Regions from separate parts of the Streptomyces sp. NPDC005435 genome, predicted to be linked through region 1. Evidence: riboswitches for the same ligand, from Rfam matches in the RefSeq annotation. Region 1 holds a riboswitch; the other holds the start of a gene.
What was found. A riboswitch is a leader RNA that binds a small molecule or an ion and turns the genes downstream of it on or off. The one in region 1 is predicted to bind glycine.
Positions count from the first base shown of each region.

Region 1 (7,576 bases):
GAACGCCAACGACGGCGCCGGCCGGAACTTCCTGAGCGACAACACCTTCGGCGCGTCCGCCGAAGTACTGGAAGCGGTCGCGGCGGCCTCGGCGGGCCACTCCCCGCCGTACGGTGCCGACTCCTTCACCGAGGCCGTCCGCCGTCGGCTCGGGGAGGTCTTCGAGCGGGATGTCGACGTCTTCCTCGTCTCCTCCGGCACCGCTGCCAACGGCCTCGCCCTGTCGTCTCTCGCGCGCCCGTGGGGGAGCATTCTGTGCCACCTCGACAGCCACATCGACAACGACGAATGCGGGGCCGCCGAGTTCTTCACCGGCGGCTCCAAGGTCGTCACCGTCCCCGGTGCCGACGGCAAGATCGACCCCGACGCCCTGCAGCGCGCGATACGGCGGGGCGCCGGGGACGTGCACAGCATGCGGCCCTCGGCGCTGAGCATCAGCCAGGGCACGGAGACCGGCGGCGCCTACACGCTGGAGGAGATCCGCGTGCTGAGCCTGCAGGCCAAGGCCGCCGGTCTCGGCGTGCACATGGACGGGGCCCGGTTCGCCAACGCGCTGAGCCGGCTCGGGGCCAGTCCGGCGGAGATGAGCTGGAAGGCCGGTGTCGACGTGCTGTCGTTCGGCACCACGAAGAACGGCACGATGACCGCCGATGCGGTCATCTCCTTCCGCCCCGCCGCCTCCGCCGAGCTCGCCGCCCGCGTCAAGCGTGCCGGACAGCTTCCCGCGAAGGCCCGCTTCCACGCCGCACAGCTCGACGCCTATCTGTCCGACGGCCTGTGGCTGCGCAACGCCGGCCGGGCGAACGCCCACGCGTCCCGGCTCCGGGACGGCCTGAAGGGCATCCCCGGCGTCGAACTCCGCGGCGAGCCGCGCATGAACATGGTCTTCTGCGCGCTCGCCCCGCCGGTCGTCAAGGAGCTCCTCTCGGAGGGATACGCCTTCTACCACGACCGATGGGAGCCCGGCGTCGTGCGCTTCGTGACGTCGTTCTCGCACTCCACCGCCGACGTCGACCGGCTCCTGGCATCGATCCGCCGGTGCTCCGCCCCCGAGCCGGCGGCCGAGCGCCCGCCGCGCCCTCGTGACGGGTCGCGGCATCACTGCGTACGGGACTGACGCGTCAGCACTCGATGATGTTCACCGCGAGCCCGCCCCGAGCCGTCTCCTTGTACTTCACGCTCATGTCCGCCCCCGTCTCCTTCATCGTCTTGATGACCTTGTCGAGGGAGACCATGTGGGCGCCGTCGCCGCGCATGGCCATCTTGGCGGCGGTGACGGCCTTCACGGCGGCCATGCCGTTGCGTTCGATGCAGGGGATCTGGACGAGGCCGCCGACGGGGTCGCAGGTGAGGCCGAGGTTGTGTTCCATGCCGATCTCGGCGGCGTTCTCGACCTGTTCGGGGGAGCCGCCGAGGACCTCGGCCAGCGCGCCCGCCGCCATGGAGCAGGCGGAGCCGACCTCGCCCTGGCAGCCGACCTCGGCGCCGGAGATGGAGGCGTTCTCCTTGAAGAGCATGCCGATCGCGCCGGCCGCGAGGAGGAAGCGGATCACGCCGTCCTCGTCCGCGCCGGGGACGAAGTTGACGTAGTAGTGCAGGACCGCCGGGATGATGCCGGCCGCGCCGTTGGTGGGGGCGGTGACCACGCGGCCGCCCGCCGCGTTCTCCTCGTTGACGGCCATCGCGTAGAGGGTGATCCACTCCATGGCGTGCGCGAGCGGGTTGCCCTCGGCGCGCAGCTGGCGGGCGGAGACGGCGGCGCGGCGGCGCACGCGCAGGCCGCCGGGGAGGATGCCCTCGCGGGACATGCCCCGGCGCACGCACTCGCGCATCACCTGCCAGATCTCCAGCAGACCGTCGCGGATCTCCTCCTCCGAGCGCCAGGCCCGCTCGTTCTCCAGCATCAGGGAGGAGATCGACAGGCCGGTCTCCTTGGTCAGGCGCAGCAGCTCGTCGCCCGTGCGGAAGGGGTACTTCAGCACCGTGTCGTCCAGCACGATGCGGTCCGCGCCGACCGCCTCCTCGTCCACGACGAAGCCGCCGCCGACCGAGTAGTACGTCTTGGTGAGCAGCTCGGCGCCCGAGGCGTCGTACGCCCACAGGGTCATGCCGTTGGCGTGGTACGGCAGGGCCTTGCGGCGGTGCAGGACCAGGTCGTCGTCGAAGGAGAACGGGATCTCGCGCTCGCCGAGCACCCGGAGACGGCCGGCCGCCTTGATCTCCTCCACCCGCTCGTCCGCGCCCTCCACGTCCACCGTGCGCGGGGAGGCGCCCTCCAGGCCGAGCAGCACCGCCTTCGGGGTGCCGTGACCGTGGCCGGTCGCGCCGAGCGAGCCGTACAGCTCGCAGCGCACGGAGGCGACGGCGTCCAGCAGGCCCTCGTTGCGCAGCCGGCGGGCGAACATGCGCGCCGCGCGCATCGGGCCGACCGTGTGGGAGCTGGACGGGCCGATGCCGATCGAGAACAGGTCGAAGACCGAGACGGCCACGGTGACTCCTCCATACGAACAGGTACAAAAGTGATGCTGACAGAGCACGGGTGCCCCGCCCACCGGACAGTGGGCGGGGCACCCAGGTGAACTTCGGGGTACTACTTGCCCAGCGTGGGGTACAGCGGGTGCTTGTCGGCCAGCGCCCGCACGCGGCCGCGCAGCGCCTCGACGTCGTACGACGGCTTCAGCGCCTCCGCGATCACGTCCGCGACCTCGGCGAAGTCCTCGGCCGTGAAGCCGCGGGTCGCCAGCGCCGGGGTGCCGATCCTGAGGCCCGAGGTGACCATCGGGGGCCGCGGGTCGTCCGGGACGGCGTTGCGGTTGACCGTGATGCCCACCTCGTGGAGGCGGTCCTCGGCCTGCTGCCCGTCGAGCTCCGACTCCCGCAGGTCCACCAGGATCAGGTGCACGTCCGTGCCGCCGGAGAGCACGTTCACCCCGGCCGCGCGGGCGTCCGGCGCGGTCAGCCGCTCGGCGAGGATGCGCGCCCCCTCCACCGTACGCTGCTGGCGCTCACGGAAGTCCTCCGAGGCCGCCACCTTGAACGAGACCGCCTTCGCGGCGATCACGTGCTCCAGCGGGCCGCCCTGGAAACCGGGGAAGACCGAGGAGTTCAGCTTCTTCGCGAAGTCCTTCTTGGCGAGGATGATGCCGCCGCGCGGACCGCCGAGCGTCTTGTGCGTGGTGGAGGTCACCACGTCCGCGTGCTCGACCGGGTTCGGGTGCAGCCCCGCCGCGACCAGACCGGCGAAGTGCGCCATGTCGACCCACAGGTACGACCCGGCCTCGTCCGCGATCCGGCGGAACTCCGCGAAGTCCAGCTGACGCGGGTACGCCGACCAGCCCGCGATGATCACCTTGGGGCGGTGCTCCTTGGCGAGCCGCTCGACCTCGGCCATGTCGACGAGGCCGGTCTCCGCGTCCACGTGGTACGCGACCACGTCGAACTGCTTGCCGGAGAAGTTCAGCCGCATCCCGTGGGTGAGGTGGCCGCCGTGCGCGAGGTCCAGGCCGAGGATGGTGTCCCCGGGCTGGGCCAGCGCGAACAGCGCCGCCTGGTTCGCGGAGGCGCCCGAGTGCGGCTGGACGTTGGCGTACTCGGCGCCGAACAGCTCCTTCACCCGGTCGATGGCGATCTGCTCGGCCACGTCGACGTGCTCGCAGCCGCCGTAGTAGCGGCGGCCCGGGTAGCCCTCGGCGTACTTGTTGGTCAGGACGGAGCCCTGCGCCTCCATCACCGCGAGCGGCGCGAAGTTCTCGGAGGCGATCATCTCGAGGGTGGACTGCTGGCGGCGCAGCTCGGCGTCGACCGCGGCGGCGACCTCGGGGTCCAGCTCGTGCAGGGGCGTGTTCAGGACGTCAGTCATACGGCTCCGGCTCCTCAGCCTGCGGTGTAGGCGGTGTACTCGTCGGCGGAGAGCAGCTCCTCGGGCTTCTCCGCGGCGCGCACCTTGAACAGCCAGCCGCCCTCGAAGGGCGCGGAGTTCACCAGGGCGGGGTCGTCGACGACGTCCTGGTTGATGTCCGTGATCTCACCGGTGACCGGCGAGTACAGCTCCGAGACCGACTTGGTGGACTCCAGCTCGCCACAGGACTCGCCCGCGGTCACCGTGTCGCCGACCTCGGGGAGCTGGACGAAGACCACGTCGCCGAGCGCGTTGGCCGCGTGCTCGGTGATGCCGACCGTCGAGACGCCGTCCTCGGCGTCGGACAGCCACTCGTGCTCCTTGGTGTAGCTCAGCTGCTGCGGGTTGCTCATGACCTGAATTCTCCTGTACGCGACGGCGTGCTGGACGGACGAAGGGGACGGAAACCGCTGATGAGCGGGGAAAATGTGCGCAGGGTCACGCCGGTGTGCCACCGGCGGCGGTCCCGGCCGGCGGCCGCTTCCCGGTCCCCGCGCGGTGGTGGTTACTTCCGGCGCTTGTAGAACGGCAGCGCCACGACCCGGTACGGCTCGTGGCTGCCCCGGATGTCCACGCCGACGCCCTCGGTGCCCGGGGCCGCGTGCGCCGCGTCCACGTAGGCCATGGCGATCGGGCTGCCCAGGGTGGGGGAGGGGGCGCCGGAGGTCACCTCGCCGATCACCTCGCCGCCCGCGACGACGGCGTACCCGGCGCGCGGCACCCGGCGGCCCTCGGCGATCAGGCCGACCAGCACGCGCGGCGGGTTCTGCTCGGCGCGCCCGGCGGCCTCCTCCAGCGCGGCGCGGCCCACGAAGTCGCCGTCCTTGGCGAACTTCACGACCCGGCCGAGACCGGCGTCGAACGGGGTCAGCTCCCGGGTCAGCTCGTGGCCGTACAGCGGCATGCCCGCCTCAAGACGCAGGGTGTCGCGGCAGGACAGCCCGCACGGGACCAGGCCGGACGCCTCGCCCGCCTTGGTCAGCGCCTGCCACAGCTCCACCGCGTGCTCCGGCTTCACGAACAGCTCGAAGCCGTCCTCGCCGGTGTAGCCGGTGCGGGCGATCAGCGCGGGGACGCCCGCGACCGTGCCGGGGAGCCCGGCGTAGTACTTGAGGTTGTCCAGGTCCGCGTCGGTCAGCGACTTGAGGATCGCGGGGGACTCGGGGCCCTGGACGGCGAGCAGCGCGTAGGCGTCGCGGTCGTCGCGGACCTCGGCGTCGAAGCCCGCCGCGCGCTCGGTCAGGGCGTCGAGGACGACCTGGGCGTTGGAGGCGTTGGCCACGACCATGTACTCGGAAGAAGCGGCCCCGGTCTCACCGAGGCGGTAGACGATCAGGTCGTCCAGGATGCCGCCGTCGGCCTGGCAGATCATGGTGTAGCGGGCGCGGCCGGGACCGACCGAGGCGATGTCGCCGACCAGGGCGTAGCCGAGGAGCGCGGCCGCGTCGGGGCCGGTCACGGTGATCTCGCCCATGTGCGAGAGGTCGAAGAGACCGGCCCGGGTGCGCACCGCCACGTGCTCGTCCCGCTCGGAGCCGTAGCGCAGGGGCATGTCCCAGCCGGCGAAGTCGGTCATGGTCGCGCCGAGCGCGCGGTGCACGGCGTCGAGCGCGGTGTGACGGGGTTCGGTGCTGTTCATCGGTCGGTCGTCTCCCAGGGCAACGGGGATGGGGCGAGGAACGTTCCTCCCCATCTGTCATCGGAACCTGAGAGGTTCGCCATGACCGCACGGTCACGGTTTGCACCTTGGGTGGAGCCACTGCCGGCAGCGGCCCGCTTTTCAGATGTGCCTCGCCCGCGCGGTACGGGGCCTGAGAGATTCAAGGGAGGGACTTGCTCCTTCGGCGCCCCGGCAGACGTACTGCCAGGGACTCTCCCGCGCGGATTCAAGCGGCCGGTATGCAGTTGGCGGCCACATCATCGCACGGCGATCGCCGCCGTTGAAGGGGCGGCCGCCTGTGACCGGACCGTGGCAGTACGGGCACGGAACCACCGACTTACCGCATTACCTTCTCTTTACATTCGATGGGCAAGGGATTACCGAACCCAAGGGGAGGACGATCACGGTGAACAGGACTCCGGCGTACGCCACCACCGGCCTGGCGGTGCCGAGCCAGCCCTCCGCCCCGGCGCGGGAACGCCGGGCCGCCACCCGTCCGGCCCCGCTCGTGCGCGACCTGCGCGAACGCGCCGGCGCCACGCCCCGCGAACTCCGCTTCGGGCCGGAGGACCTCGTGGTCGTCACCGGGCTGCCCGGCAGCGGCAAGTCCACCCTCATGCACCGCACCGTCCCCGGCCGCCGCGTCGACTCCCAGGACACCCGCGACCGCTGGCAGACCCGCCTGGCCGCCCTGCCGTACGCGCTCTACCGCCCCCTGGTCCGCCTCGCCCACTACGCCGGGCTGCGCCGCGCGCTGGCCACCGGCGAGGGCGTCGTCGTGCACGACTGCGGCACCCAGCCCTGGGTGCGCGCCTGGCTCGCCCGCGAGGCCCGCCGCAGGGGCGCCGCCCTCCATCTGGTCCTGCTCGACGTGGACGCGGGCGCCGCCCGCCGGGGCCAGCGCGAGCGCGGCCGGGGCGTCTCCCGCTACGCCTTCGGCCGGCACCGGCACGCCACCGGCCGGCTGCTGCGCGCGGTGGAGCGCGGCGAACTGCCCGCCGGCTGCGCCTCGGTGGTGCTCCTGGACCGCGCCGCGGCGGACCGCCTCAGCCGGATCGACTTCGCGGCGTGAGGTCCGCCGCCCGCACCGGATAGCCTTCTGCACCACAGCATGGTTTTCCCGGCAGGCGGTAGGAACATGGACTTCCCGGCGGACTTTCCCGCGGACTTCCCGGCACAGGCGCACCCCCAGCCGCACGGCGGCTGGCCCGGCAACGAACTGGAGGAGGTGCTCTCGGCCTCCCTCGGCGTGCCCTCGGCGGGCGCGCGGATCGTCGAGGTGCTCTCCCGCAGCTTCGTGTGGATCCCGCTGCCCAACGGCGGCAGCCCGCAGAGCGGTTCGCTCGATCTGCCCTCCGTGGAGATCGAGGGCCAGGTGTTCATCCCGGTCTTCAGCTCCGAGGAACAGTTCCGCCAGTCCCCGGGCGCCCATCTCCCCTTCACCGTCGCCCCGGCCGTGGAATTCGCGCGCGGGCTGCCGCCGCAGGCGGGCATCGTGCTCAACCCCGGTGGCGTGGTGGGCGTTCCGCTGCCGCCCGAGGCGGTGGCCGAGCTGTGCCGGTCCGACCGCACGGTGCTCGACGGTCCGGCGGGCGGCGCCCGGGTCCGGCTGTTCGAGCCCGACTGGCAGGAGGACCCGGTGGACTTCCTCGCCGCCGCCTCCGCCGAGTTCGCGGCCACGGGCGTCGTCGTCACGGCCCGGCGCTGCCTCGCCGCCATCGAGACGGCCGACCCCGTCCTCTTCGTCGGCGTCGAACTCTCCCAGTGGGAAGGCGACTTGCGCGACCGCCCGCTGGAGGCGCTGGAGCGCGCCCTCGCCCTGTCCCCGGCCCCCTGGCCCGTCAACCTCGTCCTCCTGGACGTGGCCCAGGACCCGGTCGGCGACTGGCTGAAGACGAACGTGCGGCCGTTCTACCAGTTCGGCAATTAGTCACTCATAGGGATACCGGCGATCGCCGCTTAAGCTGTCCTCCACACTGGGGCAAGAATCGAAGGGGCGGTAAGACAGGTGAGCGCGA
Region 1 is NZ_JBEXEQ010000012.1:44,598-52,173, forward strand. It holds gene AB0898_RS16950 (low specificity L-threonine aldolase) at 1-1,117, shown strand, start outside; gene AB0898_RS16955 (L-serine ammonia-lyase) at 1,122-2,489, opposite strand; gene glyA (serine hydroxymethyltransferase) at 2,591-3,859, opposite strand; gene gcvH (glycine cleavage system protein GcvH) at 3,874-4,251, opposite strand; gene gcvT (glycine cleavage system aminomethyltransferase GcvT) at 4,404-5,537, opposite strand; glycine riboswitch at 5,689-5,787, opposite strand; gene AB0898_RS16975 (AAA family ATPase) at 5,965-6,630, shown strand; gene AB0898_RS16980 (enhanced serine sensitivity protein SseB) at 6,697-7,488, shown strand; gene AB0898_RS16985 (enhanced serine sensitivity protein SseB C-terminal domain-containing protein) at 7,567-7,576, shown strand, end outside.

Region 2 (7,576 bases), on a different contig from region 1:
GGCTTCCGCGACCTGGAGCGCATGACGCTGATGAGCGACGGCGCCACGGTCTACGAGTGCACCTCCCCGGACGAGGTCCACGCCCTGCTCCAGGGCGGCCAGGGCATCTTCGGCATCGCCGTCGGCGTGGTGTGGCGGGACGTGGAGAGCGCGCTGTCCCAGCTGCACGGCGAGCGCGTCGACACCGGCGAGACGCTGATCGGGCACAACCCGGCGGACGAACTGGCCAGGCGGCGCAACCGGGCGGTCTGAGCCCGCGGAAAACGCACTCCGGCGCCGGGTGACCGGCGTTGTCAGTGGTGTGGTGCACCATCGGACATGTGAGAGCCGCGCCGACGATCCTCCATCTCGACATGGACGCCTTCTACGCCTCGGTGGAGCAGGCGTCCAAGCCGAGCCTGCGCGGCAAGGCGGTCGTGGTGGGCGGTCTGGGGCCGCGCGGAGTGGTGGCCACGGCGTCGTACGAGGCGCGGGTGTTCGGGGTGCACTCGGCGATGCCGACGGCGCAGGCGCGCAGACGGGCGCCGAACGCCGCGTACCTCACCCCGCGCTTCACCGTCTACCGGGCGATCAGCGAGCAGGTGATGGCCCTGCTGCGCGAGCTGTCGCCGCTGGTGGAGCCGCTGAGCCTGGACGAGGCGTTCGTGGACCTGGAGGCCGCGGGGACGGCCTGGGACGAGCCGTCGGCGCGCGCGGCCGGGGTCAGGCTGCGCGCCGACATCCGGGAGGCCACCGGACTGACGGGCTCGGTCGGGCTCGCCGCCTCCAAGATGCTCGCGAAGATCGCCTCCGAGCGGGCCAAGCCCGACGGACTGTGCCTCATAGAACCCGGCACCGAGCGCGCCCTCCTCGGCCCGATGCCGGTGCGGACCCTGCCCGGGGTCGGCCCCGCCACCGGCGACCATCTGCGCCGGGCCGGCATCACCACCGTGGACGAGCTGGCCGAGGCCGGTGAGGACGAACTGGTCCGGCTGCTCGGCAAGGCGCACGGACACGCCCTGTACGCGATGGCGCTGGCCCGCGACGACCGGCCCGTGGTCGCCGAGCGCGAGGCCAAGTCGGTCTCCGTCGAGGACACCTACGACGTGGACATCCACGACCGGCCGAGAATCGGCCTGGAGGTGCGGCGGCTCGCCGACCGCTGCGTACGCCGGCTGCGCGGTGCCGGGCTGTCCGGCCGCACCATCGTGCTCAAGGTGCGGCGCTACGACTTCTCGACGCTGACCCGCTCCGAGACGCTGCGCGGGCCCACGGACGACCCTGCGGTGATCCGGGAGGCGGCCGCGCGGCTCCTGGAGTCCGTCGACACCACCGGCGGGGTGCGGCTGCTCGGCGTCGGCGTCACCGGTCTGGCCGATTACACCCAGGAGGATCTGTTCGCGCAGGCCGCGGGGGAGCTGGCCGCCGAAGCGCCCGAGGAGGCCGTGCCCGAGCCGCTTCCGGCCGCGCCGGACACTTCTCCGGAGCGGCAGTGGCGGCCGGGCCAGGACGTACGGCACGCCGAGCACGGGCCCGGCTGGGTGCAGGGCAGCGGGCTCGGCCGGGTCACGGTGCGCTTCGAGACGCCGTACTCCTCGGCGCCCGGCCGGGTGCGGACCTTCTGGACCGACGACCCGGAGCTGGTGCCGGCCGACCCGTTGCCGCTGGTGGCGGGGGAGAGCGAGGGGGAGCGGGAGGGAGGGGGTCAGGCGTCCTCGGTGCCCGCGAGCTTGCCGAAGTCGCGGTCGGGGACCCGGGGAGCGGTGGGGGAGGCGGACACGTCGAGGCCGTAGTGGTGGTAGAGCTGGAGTTCCTGCTCGGGGGAGAGGTGGCGGCCCACCCCGAAGTCCGGGGCGTCCTTGATGAGCGCGCGTTCGAAGGGGACGTGGAGGGTGCCCTCGACCAGTTCGCTCGGTTCGAGCGGGACGAAGGCGTCGCGGGAGAAGAGTCCGGTGCGTATGGCGGCCCACTCGGGCACGCCCGTGGCGTCGTCGAGATACACCTCGTCGATGGTGCCTATCTTGGTGCCGTTGCGGTCGAACGCCTTGCGGCCGATCAGATTGCGCGGATCAATGTCGGTCTGCACGGTCGCGCTCCCTCCACGTGGTCCCAACTCATCCGTTAGCACTACAAAAGAGCAGAATGAGCGTGGCGGCCACTCGAACGCCGCGGGTCACGGCCCCGCTGGTACCCTGACAACGGCTGCCGACCCCGTGCGGGAGAGTCCTCCGAGCAAGTCGGAGGCGCCGAAGGAGCAACTCCTCCCCGGAATCTCTCAGGCCCCCGTACCGCACGGACGAGGTCACTCTGGAAAGCAGGGCGGGCGTCCAGGCTCCCGCCCTCACCGACGGTGAAAGCCGGGGCCCTCGGGCATCCGGTGAAGCTCTCAGGTATGAGATGACAGAGGGGGAGGCCGGTGGGCACCCGCGCCGAGGTGCCCCTCGCAGGTCGCGCCAGACCAGGAGGCCTCCGCACATGACCGCCCCTCGCATTCCGCTCTCCGCACTCGAAGCGGGCATCCCCTTCGAGCAGCGCCACATCGGGCCCGACCACGAGGCACGGGCCAAGATGCTCGCGCAGGTCGGCTACGGCTCCCTCGACGAGCTGACCGCCGCCGCCGTCCCGGACGTCATCAAGAACGCCGACGCCCTCGACCTGCCGGACGCCCGCACCGAGGCCGAGGTGCTCGCGGAACTGCGTTCCCTCGCGGACCGCAACCAGGTCCTCGGCTCCATGATCGGCCTCGGCTATCACGGCACCTTCACCCCGCCGGTGATCCTGCGCAACGTCATGGAGAACCCGGCCTGGTACACCGCCTACACGCCGTACCAGCCGGAGATCTCCCAGGGCCGCCTCGAGGCCCTGCTGAACTTCCAGACGATGGTCGCCGAGCTGACCGGGCTGCCCACCTCCGGCGCCTCCCTGCTCGACGAGGGCACCGCCGCCGCCGAGGCCATGGCGCTCTCCCGGCGCATGGGCAAGAACAAGAAGGGCCTCTTCCTGGTCGACGCGGACACGCTGCCGCAGACCGTCGCCGTCATCGAGACGCGCGCCGAGCCGACCGGCGTCGAGGTCGTCGTCGCCGACCTCAGCGAGGGCATCCCGGCCGAGCTGGCCGCCCGTGACATCACCGGCGTCCTGCTCCAGTACCCCGGTGCCTCCGGTGCCGTACGCGACCTGAAGCCGGTGATCGAGCAGGCGCACGGGCTGGGCGCGCTCGTCACCGTCGCCGCCGACCTGCTCGCCCTCACCCTGCTCACCTCGCCCGGCGAGCTGGGCGCGGACATCGCCATCGGCACCACCCAGCGCTTCGGCGTGCCCATGGGCTTCGGCGGCCCGCACGCCGGCTACATGGCGGTGCACGAGAAGTTCGCCCGCAGCCTGCCCGGCCGGCTCGTCGGCGTCTCCGTGGACGCGGACGGCCACAAGGCCTACCGGCTCGCACTGCAGACCCGTGAGCAGCACATCCGCCGCGAGAAGGCCACCAGCAACATCTGCACCGCGCAGGTGCTGCTCGCCGTCATGGCCGGGATGTACGCCGTCTACCACGGCCCCGACGGCCTGCGCACGATCGCCCGCCGCACCCACCGTTACGCCGCGATCCTCGCCGAGGGCCTGACGGCGGGCGGCGTCGAGATCGTCCACGGCGCCTACTTCGACACGCTCACCGCGCGCGTGCCCGGCACGGCCGCCGATGTCGTCGGCGCCGCGCGCAAGGGCGGGGTCAACCTGCGCCTGGTCGACGCCGACCACGTCTCGCTCGCCTGCGACGAGACAACCAACCGCGCCCAGGTCGCCGCCGTGTTCGCCGCGTTCGGCGTCGAGGGCGACATCGAGGCGCTGGACGCGGCCGCCGCCGAGGCACTGCCCGAGGCCCTGCTGCGCACCGACGACTACCTCACCCACCCGGTCTTCCACGAGCACCGCTCCGAGACGGCCATGCTGCGCTACCTGCGCAAGCTGTCCGACCGCGACTACGCGCTCGACCGGGGCATGATCCCGCTCGGCTCCTGCACCATGAAGCTGAACGCGACCACCGAGATGGAGCCGGTCACCTGGCCCGAGTTCGGCCAACTGCACCCCTTCGCGCCCGCCGACCAGGCCGAGGGCTACCTCACCCTCATCCACGAGCTGGAGGACCGCCTCGCGGAGGTCACCGGCTACGACAAGGTCTCCCTCCAGCCCAACGCCGGTTCCCAGGGCGAGCTGGCCGGACTGCTGGCCGTGCGCGCCTACCACCGCGCCAACGGCGACGAGCAGCGCACCGTCTGCCTCATCCCGTCCTCCGCGCACGGCACCAACGCCGCGAGCGCCGCGATGGCCGGCATGAAGGTCGTCGTCGTCAAGACCGCCGAGGACGGCGAGATCGATGTCGAGGACCTGCGCGCCAAGATCGAGCAGCACCGCGACCAGCTGTCCGTGCTGATGATCACCTACCCGTCGACGCACGGCGTCTTCGAGGAGTACGTTGCCGACATCTGCGCCCAGGTGCACGACGCGGGCGGCCAGGTGTACGTCGACGGCGCCAACCTCAACGCGCTGGTCGGCCTCGCCAAGCCCGGCCACTTCGGCGGCGACGTCTCCCACCTGAACCTGCACAAGACGTTCTGCATCCCGCACGGCGGCGGCGGCCCGGGCGTCGGCCCGGTGGCCGTACGGTCGCACCTCGCGCCGTACCTGCCCAACCACCCGCTCCAGCCGGCCGCCGGTCCGGAGACGGGCGTCGGCCCCATCTCGGCGGCGCCGTGGGGCAGCGCGGGCATCCTGCCGATCTCCTGGGCGTACGTCCGCCTCATGGGCGGCGAGGGGCTCAAGCGCGCCACCCAGGTCGCCGTGCTCTCCGCGAACTACGTCGCCAAGCGCCTGGAGCCGCACTACCCGGTGCTCTACACCGGCCCCGGCAACCTCGTCGCGCACGAGTGCATCATCGACCTGCGCCCGCTCACCAAGGCGACCGGCGTCAGCGTGGACGACGTGGCCAAGCGCCTCATCGACTACGGCTTCCACGCCCCGACCATGTCCTTCCCGGTGGCCGGCACGCTGATGATCGAGCCGACCGAGTCGGAGGACCTGGCCGAGCTGGACCGGTTCTGCGACGCGATGATCGCGATCCGCGCCGAGATCGAGAAGGTGGGCTCCGGCGTGTGGTCCGCCGACGACAACCCGCTGCGCGGCGCCCCGCACACCGCGGCGGCCCTCGGCGGCGAGTGGGCGCACCCGTACAGCCGCGAGGAGGCCGTCTTCCCGGCCGGTGTCTCGGCGGCCGACAAGTACTGGCCGCCGGTGCGCCGTATCGACCAGGCCTTCGGTGACCGCAACCTGGTGTGCTCCTGCCCGCCGCCGGACGCGTACGAGGACTGAGTCCGTACACACCCGAGGGGCGGCTCCCGGTCCGTGGATCCTGTGGATTCACGGACCGGGAGCCGCCCCTCGGCGTCTTTCTCAGACGGTGGCCAGCGAGACCTCCGTCGACTTGATCAGCGCGACCACGTCGGAGCCCGTCGTCAGCTTCAACTCCTCCACCGACTCGTGGGTGATGGCGGAGGTCAGCTCGGCGCCCGGCACCGCGATCTTCACCGCGGCCATGGCCTCGCCGGTGGCGATGTCCGTGATGGTGCCCGCGAGCTGGTTGCGGATCGAGATGTGGTGCACGGGCTCGGTGGCGAGCGAGACCTCCGTCGCCTTCACCAGGGCGCGCACCGACGTGCCCTCGCGAAGGCCCAGGTCCTCGGCGGCCTCCAGGGTGATCGCCGCGGTGATGTCCTGACCGCCGGTCAGCCGGACTTTGACGGTCGCCATGACCTCGCCGGAATGGACCGCCGTGACGGTGCCGGGAAGCTGGTTGCGGATACTCATGGTCATGGCGCCCCACCGTAACGGGTACGCGCGCTCACTCTGGGTAAGCGTGCGTCTGCGTCGCCTTGACGGTCGCCCAGACCGCCGCGCCCGGGTGAAGGCCGAGCTCCGCGGCCGCGGCCGTGGTGAGGTCGGCGGCCAGCGGCAGGTCGCCCGACAGGTCGGCGCGGATCTGGTCGCCGTGGGACTCGAGCCCGACGACCTGGCAGCGCCACAGATTGCGGGCGCTGGCCCCGGTCGGGCGGTCCCGGAAGAGGGTGACCGCGACCGGCGGGAAGGCGACGAAGGCCGGCCCGGTCAGCTCCTCCGTGGTCGTGATCTCCGGCCCGGCGTCGAGCCGTACGGTGTGCCCGTCGGCGGTGCCCCGGTAGAGGTTGAGGCCGACCAGCTGGGCGATGTAGTCCGTGCGCGGATGGCGGGCGATCTCCGTGGGGCTGCCCTCCTGCACCACACGGCCGTGCTCCACGACCACCAGCCGGTCGGCGAGCACCATGGCGTCCAGCGGATCGTGTGTGACCAGGACGGCTACGGCCTCGAACTCCGCGAGATGGCGCCGCAGTTGGGAGCGGACCTCCAGACGGGTGCGCGCGTCCAGGGCGGCGAGCGGTTCGTCGAGCAGCAGCAGGCGGGGGCGGGTGGCCAGCGCCCGCGCCACGGCGACGCGCTGGGCCTGGCCGCCGGAGAGCCGGCGCGGCTTGGCGTTCACGTGGTCCGCGAGTCCCAGCCGGTCCAGCCACGCCGCCGCCTGGGCCCGCGCCTCCGCCTTGCCCACGCCGTGGCAGCGCGGTCCGAAGGCGACGTTGTCCAGGGCGGACAGATGCGGGAAGAGCAGATAGTCCTGGAAGACCACGCCGACCGGACGCGACTCCGGCGGAGTGCGCTCCAGCCGGTCGCCGTCCAGGCGCAGATGCCCCTCGCTGAGCGGGATCAGGCCCGCGAGCGCCCGCAGCGCGGTGGTCTTGCCCGCGCCGTTGGGCCCGAGCAGCGCCACCACGTCACCGGGGGCGGCGCGCAGGGACACGTCGAGGCGGAAGGTGCCCCGGTCGACGACGAGCCGGGCGTCCAGGCCCTGCTCGCCCTCGCCCGTGGCCTCCACGTCGCTCACGCCGGTGCGGGGCGCGTTGATCTCGGTCATCCGGGAACTGTCCTTCGTCGGTACGCGCGCGGGGGGCGACTTCCATCCTCGCGGCACCGTCACGCTCCTGTCATCCACCGGTCCCGCAGCCCCGCCAGGACCGCGATGGACACGGCCAGCAGGATCAGGCTGAGGGAGATCGCGGCCTCGGGGTCGTTCTGCAGGGCGAGGTAGACCGCGAGGGGCATGGTCTGGGTACGGCCCGGGAAGTTGCCCGCGAAGGTGATCGTCGCGCCGAACTCGCCGAGCGCACGCGCCCAGGCCAGTACGGCACCGGCGGCGATGCCGGGGGCGATCAGCGGCAGGGTGACCCGGCGGAACGCGGTGAAGCGGGACGCGCCGAGCGTGGTGGCCGCCTCCTCGAAGCGCGGGTCGGCCGCGCGCAGGGTGCCCTCGACGCTGATGACCAGGAAGGGCATCGCGACGAACGCCTCGGCGATGATCACACCGGTGGTGGTGAACGGCAGGGTGATTCCGAACCAGGAGTCCAGCCACTTGCCGACCACGCCGTTGCGCCCGAGGGCGAGCAGCAGGGCCACACCGCCGACGACCGGCGGCAGCACCAGCGGCAGCGTCACCAGGGCGCGCAGGAGGCCCCGGCCGGGG
Region 2 is NZ_JBEXEQ010000009.1:9,014-16,589, forward strand. It holds gene AB0898_RS13060 (MerR family transcriptional regulator) at 1-252, shown strand, start outside; gene AB0898_RS13065 (DNA polymerase IV) at 321-1,772, shown strand; gene AB0898_RS13070 (PRC-barrel domain-containing protein) at 1,685-2,065, opposite strand; glycine riboswitch at 2,186-2,280, shown strand; gene gcvP (aminomethyl-transferring glycine dehydrogenase) at 2,455-5,340, shown strand; gene AB0898_RS13080 (TOBE domain-containing protein) at 5,422-5,841, opposite strand; gene AB0898_RS13085 (ABC transporter ATP-binding protein) at 5,870-6,970, opposite strand; gene modB (molybdate ABC transporter permease subunit) at 7,030-7,576, opposite strand, start outside.
Region 2: linked by a shared signal. The riboswitch ahead of gcvP (aminomethyl-transferring glycine dehydrogenase) and the one ahead of gcvT (glycine cleavage system aminomethyltransferase GcvT) in region 1 are both predicted to bind glycine.